DNA from 3 places in the Limimaricola sp. AA108-03 genome. Region 2 is predicted to be linked to each of the others. Evidence: riboswitches for the same ligand, from Rfam matches in the RefSeq annotation. Region 2 holds a riboswitch; each other region holds the start of a gene.

Region 1 (3,267 bases), on a different replicon from region 2:
TGGCGACGTGGCCGGGCCCTTCGATCATCACCTGGCAGTCATGCTTCCACGCGATCTGGGTCAGCTCGCCCAGTGTCTCCAGCTCCGCGAACTGCGCCGCGTCGTTGGCGTCGGCGATCGAGCCCGGGCGCAGCCCGTCGCCCAGCGAGAACGACACGTCGTAGCGGCGGCAGATCTCGCAGATCTCCTCGAAATGCTCGTAGAGAAAGCTCTCGCGGTGGTGGTGCAGGCACCACTTGGCCATGATCGAGCCGCCGCGGCTGACGATGCCGGTGACCCGGTCGATGGTGAGCGGCACGTGATGCAGCCTGAGCCCGGCATGGATGGTGAAGTAGTCCACCCCCTGTTCGGCCTGCTCGATCAGCGTGTCGCGGAACACGTCCCATGTCAGGTCCTCGGCGATGCCGCCGACCTTCTCCAGCGCCTGATAGAGCGGCACCGTGCCGATCGGCACCGGGGAATTGCGCAGGATCCAGTCGCGGATGTCGTGGATGTCGCGCCCCGTGGAGAGGTCCATCACCGTGTCGGCGCCCCAGCGCGTGGCCCAGACCATCTTCTCGACCTCCTCCTCCATCGAGGAGGTGACCGCCGAGTTGCCGATATTGGCGTTGATCTTCACGAGGAAGTTGCGGCCGATGATCATCGGCTCGAGCTCGGGATGGTTGATGTTGGCGGGGATGATGGCGCGGCCGCGCGCGATCTCCTCGCGCACGAATTCGGGCGTCACGTGATCGGGGATCGCGGCGCCGAAGCTCTCGCCGTCGCGCGGCCGGGCCAGCGCCGCGTCGCGGCCCATGTTCTCGCGGATCGCGACGAATTCCATCTCGGGCGTGACGATGCCCGCGCGTGCATAGGCGAGCTGGGTGACGGCGCGGTCGGCCGTCGCGCGGCGCGGCGCATGGGCGCGCGGGAAGGGGCGCAGCTTGCCGCTGGCCTCGTCTCGGCCATTGTCCTCGGGGCGGGTGGCGCGGCCCGGATAGGTTTCGGTATCGCCGCGCGCGGCGATCCATGCCTCGCGGTGACGGGGCAGGCCAGCGGCGGTGTCGATCGCGGCCTCGGGATCGGTATAGGGGCCCGAGCTGTCATAGACCCGGACATCCGGCTCGCCGGCGCTGGGGTGCAGGGCGATCTCGCGCATCGGCACGCGGATCTCGGGATGCAGGGTTCCGGCCGTCCAGACCTTGCGCGAGGCGGGCAGCGCGCCGGTGGTGACCTTGGGCAATTCGGGCGGGGTGGTGTTGATCGTCATGCGGCGTCCTTGCGTCGGCGGTGACGATCCAGAACGACAGCGGGGGTGGAAGGGCGGCGATGGAGCGGGAGTCTCCCCCGAAGCCAGCGGCCGCGCACCGTCCCTACGCCAGTATGAACTGGATCAGGTTCGAAGGGTCTGCGCGCGCGTGGGCCGCCATTCATGGCGACCTCGCCCAGCGATATCTCAGCCCCTTGCCGGGGCCCCCCTGGTGAAGTGCGGCCACCCTGCCGCCGGGTCAGGCGGCTGTCAAGCGCCCCGCCGGCGCTCGCGCCGCATCATCGAGGTCACGGCGCGAAACTCGGGATGGGTGGCGATCCGCGACAGGTCGAGCGGCGCCCGCGGGCGCCAGTTGGGATAGTCGTCCACCGTGCCGGGCATGTTGGTCGGCGCCTGCGGCCCGACCATGTCTGCCAGCCGGACGCCGACAAGCGCGGCGCGGCTCCGCGCGAGGTAGCGATAGGCCGCGACCAGCACCTCGCGCGGCATTTCCTTCTGCCGCGGCAGCCGCCCGCGCAGCGCGCCGGCGCGGCGCATCGCGTCGAGCAGGGCGCGGCGTTCGCGGGCGCGCTCCTTCTCATGCGCGTCGCTGTCCTCTTCGCCGACGAGGCCGAGCTTGCGGCGCAGCGCGATGTCCTCGCCGGCCCACCAGCGTTCCAGCACCGGCAGGTCGTGGGTCGAGAGGCAGGCCAGCGCGGTGGGGCTGTACTCCTGCGGCGCCCGGAAACGGTCGCCCTCCTTCTCGAAGTAGAGAATCGAGTAGGACAGGATGTTGGCCGCCTGCATGGCCTCGCGAAAGCCGGGCGGCACGAAGCCCAGATCCTCGCCGATCACCACCGCGTTCTGGGCGCGGCTTTGCTGCGCCAGCACGCGCAACAGGTCGGAGAAGGGGTAGCGCAGATGCGCCCCGGCGCTGGCGGGCTCGCCCTCGGGGATCAGGAAGAGCTGCCACAGCGCCATCGCGTGGTCGATCCTGAGCGCGCCGGCATGGGCGAGCTGCGCGCCGATCATGTCGCGGAACGGCGCGAAATCGAGCTTGCGCAGCGTGCCGGGGTTGAAGGCGGACAGGCCCCAATACTGGCCCTCGGCGGCAAAGACGTCCGGCGGCGCGCCGACCGCGAGACCGGTCATCTGCACCTCGCCGCCGCTCCAGCTGGCCGAGCCGTCGGGAGCTTCGCCCACCGCGAGATCGAGATAGAGCCCGATGCGCATGCCCGCGTCGAGCGCGCAGGCCTGCGCCTCATCGAGCTGGCGCGTCGCGCGCCATTGCAGCCAGAGATGAAAGCGGACCTCCTCCGCATTCCTGTCGGCGAAATCCGCGACCTCGGGACTGTCCGCGTCTTGCAACGCCGCGGGCCAGCCCTTCCAGCCCGAGCCGTGGCCTTCCGCCACCATCGCCAGCGACAACGCCTCGAACAGCGCGTGGCGGCGCAGCGGCTCGGCGCCCCGGGTCACGAAATCCTCGAAATCCGCCTCGTCGCCATCGAAGGGTCGCCGGCCGAAGGCCGCGCGCAGAGCCTTTAGCTTTGCGGGCACCACCGCGTCGTAATCCACCAGATCGCCGGCGCGCAGCGCCTCGCCGTCGAGATCGCCCGCCTCGTGCCCCAACAGGTCGTCCAGCGCGATATAGACCGGGTTGAGGAAGCTGCGGGTCGAGGGAAAGAAGGGGCTGCGGCGGTCGGGATCGCCGAGGAACAGCGCGTGCAGCGGGTTCACCCCGAGGAAATCCGCCCCGGCGCGCCCGGCGGTCCGCGCCATCTCCGCGAGATCGCGGAAATCGCCGATGCCGTGATTGCGCGCCGAGCGCAGCTCGTAGAGCTGGCAGAAGATGCCCCAGCCCGGGGCGCGGTCGAGCCAGTCGGGAAAATGACAGATGCCATCCTCGGGCACCTGCATCTCCTGCGGCGCGGCGGGCCCCTCGGGCGCGCCTTCGGGATCGACGCCGATCTTGCGCAGGATCAGCCGCAGCGTCGCCTCGGGAACGGGGCGGCTGCCCTCGCCATGCGGGTCGTCATATT
Region 2 (3,267 bases):
GCCGAGCATCTCAGCCTCCCTGCCGCGGCGCGACGATCTCGATCCGGTCGCCGGGCGCGATCGGCGTGGCGGCACGGGCACCGGCCGGGACGAACTCCTCGTTCAGCGCCGTCGCCACCGTTTCGCCGTCGCGCCCGAGCGCGACCAGCGCCTCGGCCAGGGTCGTGGCCGTCACCTCCTGCGGCGTGCCGTTAACCATGATCTTCATCGCAAACCTCCGGTTTGATGCCGTCGCAGATCCAGTCCGCCGCCATCCGCGCCATGCTGGGCGCGAGTAGAAAGCCGTGGCGGAACAGACCGTTGACATGGATAATCCCGCCGCGTCGCCGGATGCGCGGCAGGTTGTCGGGAAAGGCGGGACGCGCATCGGCGCCGATCTCGAGTATCTCGGCCTCCGCGAAGGCGGGGTGCAGCGCGTAGGCGGCGCTGAGCAGTTCCAGCGCGGCGCGCACCGTGGCGGGGCCGCGCCCCGCGCTCTCGATCTGCGTAGCGCCGAGCATGTAGATGCCGCCGCCGCGCGGCACCACGTAAAGCGGGTAGCGCGGATGCAGCAGCCGGACGGGCCGCGTCAGCGCCAGTTCCGGCGCGCGCAGGACCAGCATCTCGCCGCGCACGCCGCGCAGATCCGCCAGCACGTCGCGCGCGGCCAACCCGCGACAATCGATCGCCGGCCCCGTCGCACGGACCTCCCCGGTTTCGAAGGCGACGCCACGCTCGGCCAGCCTCTGCCGCAGCCCGGACAGGGTCGCGCGCGGGTCGAGATGCGCCTCCGTTTCGACATGCAGGCCGCGCCCGAAACGCCCGGCGAGATCCGGCTCCAGCGCCGCGACCGCCTCGGCATCGAGCAACCGGCCCGGCACCCGGCGCGCGAAACGATCCAGCTCGGCCCGGTCGCGCCCCAGCGCCACCACCAGCGTGCCGCGCCGGGTCACCTGCGCGCCCTGCGCCTGCCACCAGTCGGCGGCCTCGCGGCCGAGCCGCACCACCGGTTCCTCCGCCGTCTCGCCCTCGCAATCGGGCGCGAGCATGCCGCCCGCCCACCAAGAGCAATGATGCGGTCCGGCCCCCTCCTGCCGGTCGATGACCCTGACCTTCCGGCCGCGTGCCGTGAGTTCGGCCGCCACGGCAAGGCCCATCACCCCGCCGCCGATGATCTCGTGGGTCATCGCCGGCCCTCGTGGAAATGATCCACCGGGCCGTGGCCCGACCCGACGCCGAGCCGGTCGGCGGCGCGGATCGCGCCCGAGAGCCAGCCCTGCGCTCGTTCCAGCGCCGCCTCGGGCGCGCGGCCGAGCGCCAGCAGCGCCGCCAGCGCGGCGGAGAGCGAGCATCCGGTGCCATGGGTGTTGCGGGTGTCGATGCGCGGGCCCGAGACCTCGTGCAGACCGGTCCGGGTCACCAGCCGGTCGGTGCAGCAGGGGCCCGTGGCATGGCCACCTTTCATCAGCACCGCCTCGGGTCCGAGATCGAGCAGCGCGCGCCCCTGCGCCACGACCTCCTCCGGCCGGGCCGCCACGGGGGCGCCGAGCAGCCGGGCCGCCTCGGGAAGGTTCGGCGTCAGGATCGTGGCGCGGGGCAGCAGTCGCGCGATCAGCGCCGCGACCGCCGCGTCGTCGAGCAGCGCATCGCCCGATTTCGCGATCATCACCGGGTCGAGCACCACCGGACCGGCATATCCCTCGAGCGCCTCGGCCACCGCCGCGATGATCCCGGCATGGCCAAGCATGCCGATCTTGATCGCGTCGGGCGGGATGTCGTCGCGTACGGCGGCGATCTGCGCCGCGACCATCTCGGGCCGGACCGGCATCACCCCGGACACGCCGCGGGTGTTCTGCGCGGTGATCGCGGTGATCGCCGACGCGCCATAGACGCCGAAGGCGGCAAAGCTCTTGAGATCGGCCTGGATGCCCGCGCCGCCACCGCTATCCGAGCCCGCGATGGTCAGGGCCGTCTTGATGCGCATCGTCTCGCTCCCCCCCCGGACGGGGGACGCGGGACGGACCACGGGCGTGACAAGCCTCGGGTCGCGTCTCCGTTCCCTCCGCCGGTGCTAACCGGATCAGGTTCGATGGGTCGGCTCGCGCCTCTCAGCCCCCAGCGGGGCACCCCAACGGATTCGAGCGGACGTTAGCGGCGCGGTCAGGTTGACGCAAGGGAGGGAGCTCCGCCCCCGGCCCGCGCGGGCCTCCGGCGCATTTGGAGAGAGGTGAAGGGGATCAGCGCTCGCCCTCGAAACGGTAGATCGCGAGGCCGCGCTCGCTCTCGTCGATCTCGAGGCGGCGATTGACCGGCGCATGGGCCCGGCTGGCGCAGTTCGGCCGCTCGCAGAGATAGCAGTTGATGCCGATGCCGGTGGGCGTGATCCGGTCGAGATCGAGCCCCTGCGCATGGGCGAGGCGCGGCGCATAGGCGACGTCGCAGCCCAGACCGATGGCCAGCCGGGTCGCGGGCTGGCCCAGCGTGCCGCCATGCCGGGTGATGCTGCGCGCGATCGAGAAGTAGCGCGCGCCGTCGGGCATCGAGATGACCTGCGTCTGCACCCGGTCGGGCGCCTCGAAGGCGGCGTGGATGTTCCACAAGGGGCAGGTGCCGCCGAAGGAGGAGAAGGGAAAGCGCCCGGCGCTGAAGCGCTTGGAGATGTTGCCCGCCTGATCGACCCGCACGAAGAAGAACGGGATGCCGCGGGCGCCCTCGCGCTGCAGCGTCGTCAGCCGATGCGCCACCTGTTCGTAGCTGGTGCCGAAGCGGTGCGACAGCAGTTCCACGTCGTAGCCCGCGCTCTCGCAGGCCGAGAGAAAGCGGCCATAGGGCATCAGGAGCGCGGCGGCGAAGTAGTTGGCGAGGCTGACCCGCGCCAGCGCCAGCGCCGAGGGGTCGGTCAGCCCCGAATCCGCGATCTCGTCGGCGATCTCCTGGCCGCGCTCCAGCCGCGCCAGCAGCACCGCCATCTGGAACCGTCGGCTCGGCTGGCCCAGAAGCTCCGACAGGCGCAGCTCGCCGCGATGCGCCACGTGCTGGCGCAGCCGTCCCGCCATGACGTCCGATGGCAGGATGCGGACCCGCACGCCATGCGCGCGCAGCCGCTCGGTCAGGGCGGTATGCGGCTCGCTGCGGTGCAGCTTCATCTCCTCGGCCATGGCCTCGGCGGCGCGGTCGAGGCTGTCGACATGGTTGCGCCGCTCGAACAGCCAGGCCCGCACCGCCTGCACCGCGCGGCTGCCCTCCTCCAGCACCTCGACCTTGTCGCGATCCGCCAGCGGGTTGGTG
Region 3 (3,267 bases), on a different replicon from region 2:
CACAGCACAGGAGGACATCATGTTCGACTACAGCGACAGTCATTCCACGATCTCGTCCGACCGGGTCAACGGTACCGAGGTCTACGGCGCCGGTGGCGAGAAGATCGGCCATATCGACCATCTCGTGATCGACAAGAAGTCCGGCAAGATCACTTACGCCGTGATGGGTTTCGGCGGCTTTCTCGGCATGGGCGAGGAGCATCACCCGATCCCCTGGGCCAAGCTCGAATACGACACCGGGCTGAACGGCTACCGCACGGACATCACTGAAAGCCAGCTCAAGGGGGCGCCGGAACGGCCCGAACGCTGGTATGAGGACCGCCGCTGGGAAGAGGCGACCTATGCCCATTACGGCGCGCCCTACTACTGGATCTAAGCCCCTCGCGACCGGGACGCGACGAGGCCGCCGGCACAGCCTCGGCGGCCTGTTTCCGATCTCTTCCAAGAGATCGGTCCGGACCCTTGAAAGGGTCCGGCTCTAGCCGATCCGGCCGCGCGCGCCGCCGGTCTGGCCGCGATCGAGCAGGTAGTGATCGAGCAATACGCAGGCCATCATCGCCTCCGCCACGGGCACCGCGCGAATGCCGACGCAGGGATCGTGCCGCCCCTTGGTGACCACCTCGGTGGGACTGCCGTCGATGCGGATCGAGCGGCGCGGACTCAGGATCGACGAGGTCGGCTTCACCGCGAAGCGCACCACCACATCCTGCCCGGAGCTGATCCCGCCCAGCACGCCGCCCGCATGGTTCGAGCCGAATTCCGGCCCGTTCTCGCCCATGAAGATCTCGTCCGCATTGTCGCGCCCGGTCAGGGCGGCGGCGGCCATGCCTTCGCCGATCTCCACCCCCTTCACGGCGTTGATCGACATCATCGCAGCCGCAAGATCGGTGTCGAGCTTGCCATAGACCGGCGCGCCGAGGCCGGCGGGCACGCCCGAGGCCGTCACCTCGATCATCGCACCGACGGAGTTGTGGTCCTTGCGCAGCGCATCGAGATAGTCGGCCCATTCGGCCGCCGCAGCCGTATCGGGGCACCAGAAGTCGTTGCGCGCGATCTCTTCCATGTCGATCTTCGAGCGGTCGATCACCTTCTCGCCCATCTGCACCATGTAGCCGGTGATCTTCAGCTCGGGCAGCAGCGCCGCCAGCGCCGCACGCGCGACCCCGCCCGCCGCGACCCGCGCCGCCGTCTCCCGGGCGCTCGAACGTCCGCCGCCGCGATAGTCGCGCAGCCCGTATTTCAGGTGATAGGCGATGTCGGCATGGCCGGGCCGGAAGGTTTCGGCGATGTCGCCGTAATCCTTGGACCGCTGGTCGGTGTTGCGGATCATCAGCTGGATCGGCGTGCCGGTGGATTTACCCTCGAACACGCCCGACAGGATCTCCACCGCGTCCGGCTCGCGGCGCTGGGTGGTGTGCTTGTTCTGTCCCGGGCGCCGCTTGTCGAGCCAGACCTGAAGGTCTTCCTCCCGGATCTCCACCCCCGGCGGGCAGCCATCGACCGTGGCGCCGAGCGCGGGGCCGTGGCTTTCGCCCCATGTGGTGACGCGGAACAGGTGGCCGAAGCTGTTGAGGGACATGGGGCGCTCTCCTTGTGGCGGGGCCGGTGTAGCGCGGGGCGAACGCGGGGGAAAGGGCGGGGGCTTGCGCATGGGCCGCGATGGCGTAGTGTCGCGGCCACCTCGGGGGGCCCCTGGCTGAGATGCGCATCGCGCGGACCCGTTGAACCTGAACCGGATCACACCGGCGGAGGGAAGGTCGCGGACACAGGTCCTCCTTGCTCTTCGCCCGCATCGGAGGATGACCATGCACCATCGCCTGATCGCGGGTCTCGCCCTGTCGCTCGCCGCCCTGCCGGCGATCGCCCAGGACAAGACCCTTACCGTCTACGCGCCCGACTACTTCGCCTCCGAATGGGGGCCCGGCCCGGCGATCAAGCAGGCCTTCGAGGCGCGTTGCGGCTGCACGCTCGACTACCAGACCGGCGACCTGCTGCCGCGCCTGCTGCTCGAGGGCGAACGCACCGAGGCCGACGTGGCCATCGGATTCGATTCCACCGAGATGAAGAAGGCGCGCGAGACCGGGCTCTTCGCGCCGCACGGGGTCGACACCACCGCCTTGACGCTGCCGATCGACTGGGACGACGAGGTGTTCCTGCCCTTCGACTGGTCCTATCTCGCCTTCGTCTACGACAACGAGGCGCTGCAGGATGTGCCGGGCAGCTTCGCCGAGCTGGTCGCGGCGCCCGACGACCTGCGCATCGCGATCCAGGATCCGCGCAGCTCGGTCTCGGGCTTGTCGCTGGTGCTCTGGGCCGAGGAGGTGTTCGGCGACGAGGCGGAGGCCAAGTGGGCCGAACTCGCGCCCAAGATCACCACGGTGACGCCCGGCTGGTCCGAAGCCTATGGCCTGTTCACCGAGGGCGAGGTCGACATGGTGCTGAGCTACACCACGTCGCCCGCCTATCACGCGATCGCCGAGGCCGATGACACCGTTTCGGCCGCGATCTTCGAGGAGGGGCATTACATGACCATCGAGCTGGGGGCTCAGCTCAAGGGCACCGATGACGCCGAACTGGCGCAGCAATTCATGGATTTCGTGGTCAGCCCCGATTTCCAGTCATTGATCCCGACCTCCAACTGGTCCTACCCGGCGGCATTGCCCGAGGCCGAATGGCCCGAGGGCTTCCGCGAACTCGACATGCCCGAAAAGGCGATCTGGCTGCCCGAGGACGAGGCCGACGCGCTGCGCGCACCGGCCATCGAGGCCTGGCGGCAGGGGATGTCGCGATAACGCCGGGCCTGGGCGCAGCACCCTTCGCGCAGTGGCGGGGGGACAGCCCGACGCGCTGGGCGGGCGGTCTCGCCGCCGGGCTGGTGCTGGCGCTGACGCTGGGCACGCTGGGCGCGGTCGCTTGGCGGGCCGGTTTCGCGCTGGGCCTCGGCCCCGCCGATCTTTCGGCGATCTGGTTCACCACCTGGCAGGCTGCGCTGTCGGCGGCGCTGTCGGTGGCGCTCGCTGTGCCGATGGCCCGGGCATTGGCGCGGCGGCGCTTCCCGGGGCGGGGGGCTCTGGTGACGCTGCTGGGCGCGCCCTTCATCCTGCCGGTGATCGTCGCGGTGATCGGGCTGATCGGCGTGTTCGGGCGCGGCGGTAGCCTCAACGATGCGCTGGCGCTCGTGGGGCTGGGCCCGGTTTCGGTCTATGGCTGGCACGGCGTGGTGCTGGCGCATGTCTTCTTCAACCTGCCGCTGGCGGTGCGTCTGAT

What was found. A riboswitch is a leader RNA that binds a small molecule or an ion and turns the genes downstream of it on or off. The one in region 2 is predicted to bind thiamine pyrophosphate.
Region 1: it holds a riboswitch for thiamine pyrophosphate, as region 2 does, so the genes downstream of both, thiC (phosphomethylpyrimidine synthase ThiC) here and thiD (bifunctional hydroxymethylpyrimidine kinase/phosphomethylpyrimidine kinase) in region 2, are expected to answer to the same signal.
Region 3: it holds a riboswitch for thiamine pyrophosphate, as region 2 does, so the genes downstream of both, ACRAQ3_RS14715 (thiamine ABC transporter substrate-binding protein) here and thiD (bifunctional hydroxymethylpyrimidine kinase/phosphomethylpyrimidine kinase) in region 2, are expected to answer to the same signal.

Annotation. Positions count from the first base shown of each region.
Region 1 is NZ_CP193755.1:1,891,438-1,894,704, reverse strand. It holds gene thiC (phosphomethylpyrimidine synthase ThiC) at 1-1,249, opposite strand, end outside; TPP riboswitch at 1,332-1,469, opposite strand; gene malQ (4-alpha-glucanotransferase) at 1,499-3,267, opposite strand, start outside.
Region 2 is NZ_CP193758.1:20,595-23,861, reverse strand. It holds gene ACRAQ3_RS17560 (thiazole synthase) at 1-9, opposite strand, end outside; gene thiS (sulfur carrier protein ThiS) at 11-208, opposite strand; gene ACRAQ3_RS17550 (FAD-dependent oxidoreductase) at 192-1,166, opposite strand; gene thiD (bifunctional hydroxymethylpyrimidine kinase/phosphomethylpyrimidine kinase) at 1,163-1,963, opposite strand; TPP riboswitch at 2,020-2,120, opposite strand; gene ACRAQ3_RS17540 (helix-turn-helix domain-containing protein) at 2,217-3,267, opposite strand, start outside.
Region 3 is NZ_CP193755.1:3,018,914-3,022,180, reverse strand. It holds gene ACRAQ3_RS14725 (PRC-barrel domain-containing protein) at 20-376, shown strand; gene aroC (chorismate synthase) at 479-1,579, opposite strand; TPP riboswitch at 1,673-1,771, shown strand; gene ACRAQ3_RS14715 (thiamine ABC transporter substrate-binding protein) at 1,806-2,792, shown strand; gene ACRAQ3_RS14710 (thiamine/thiamine pyrophosphate ABC transporter permease ThiP) at 2,876-3,267, shown strand, end outside.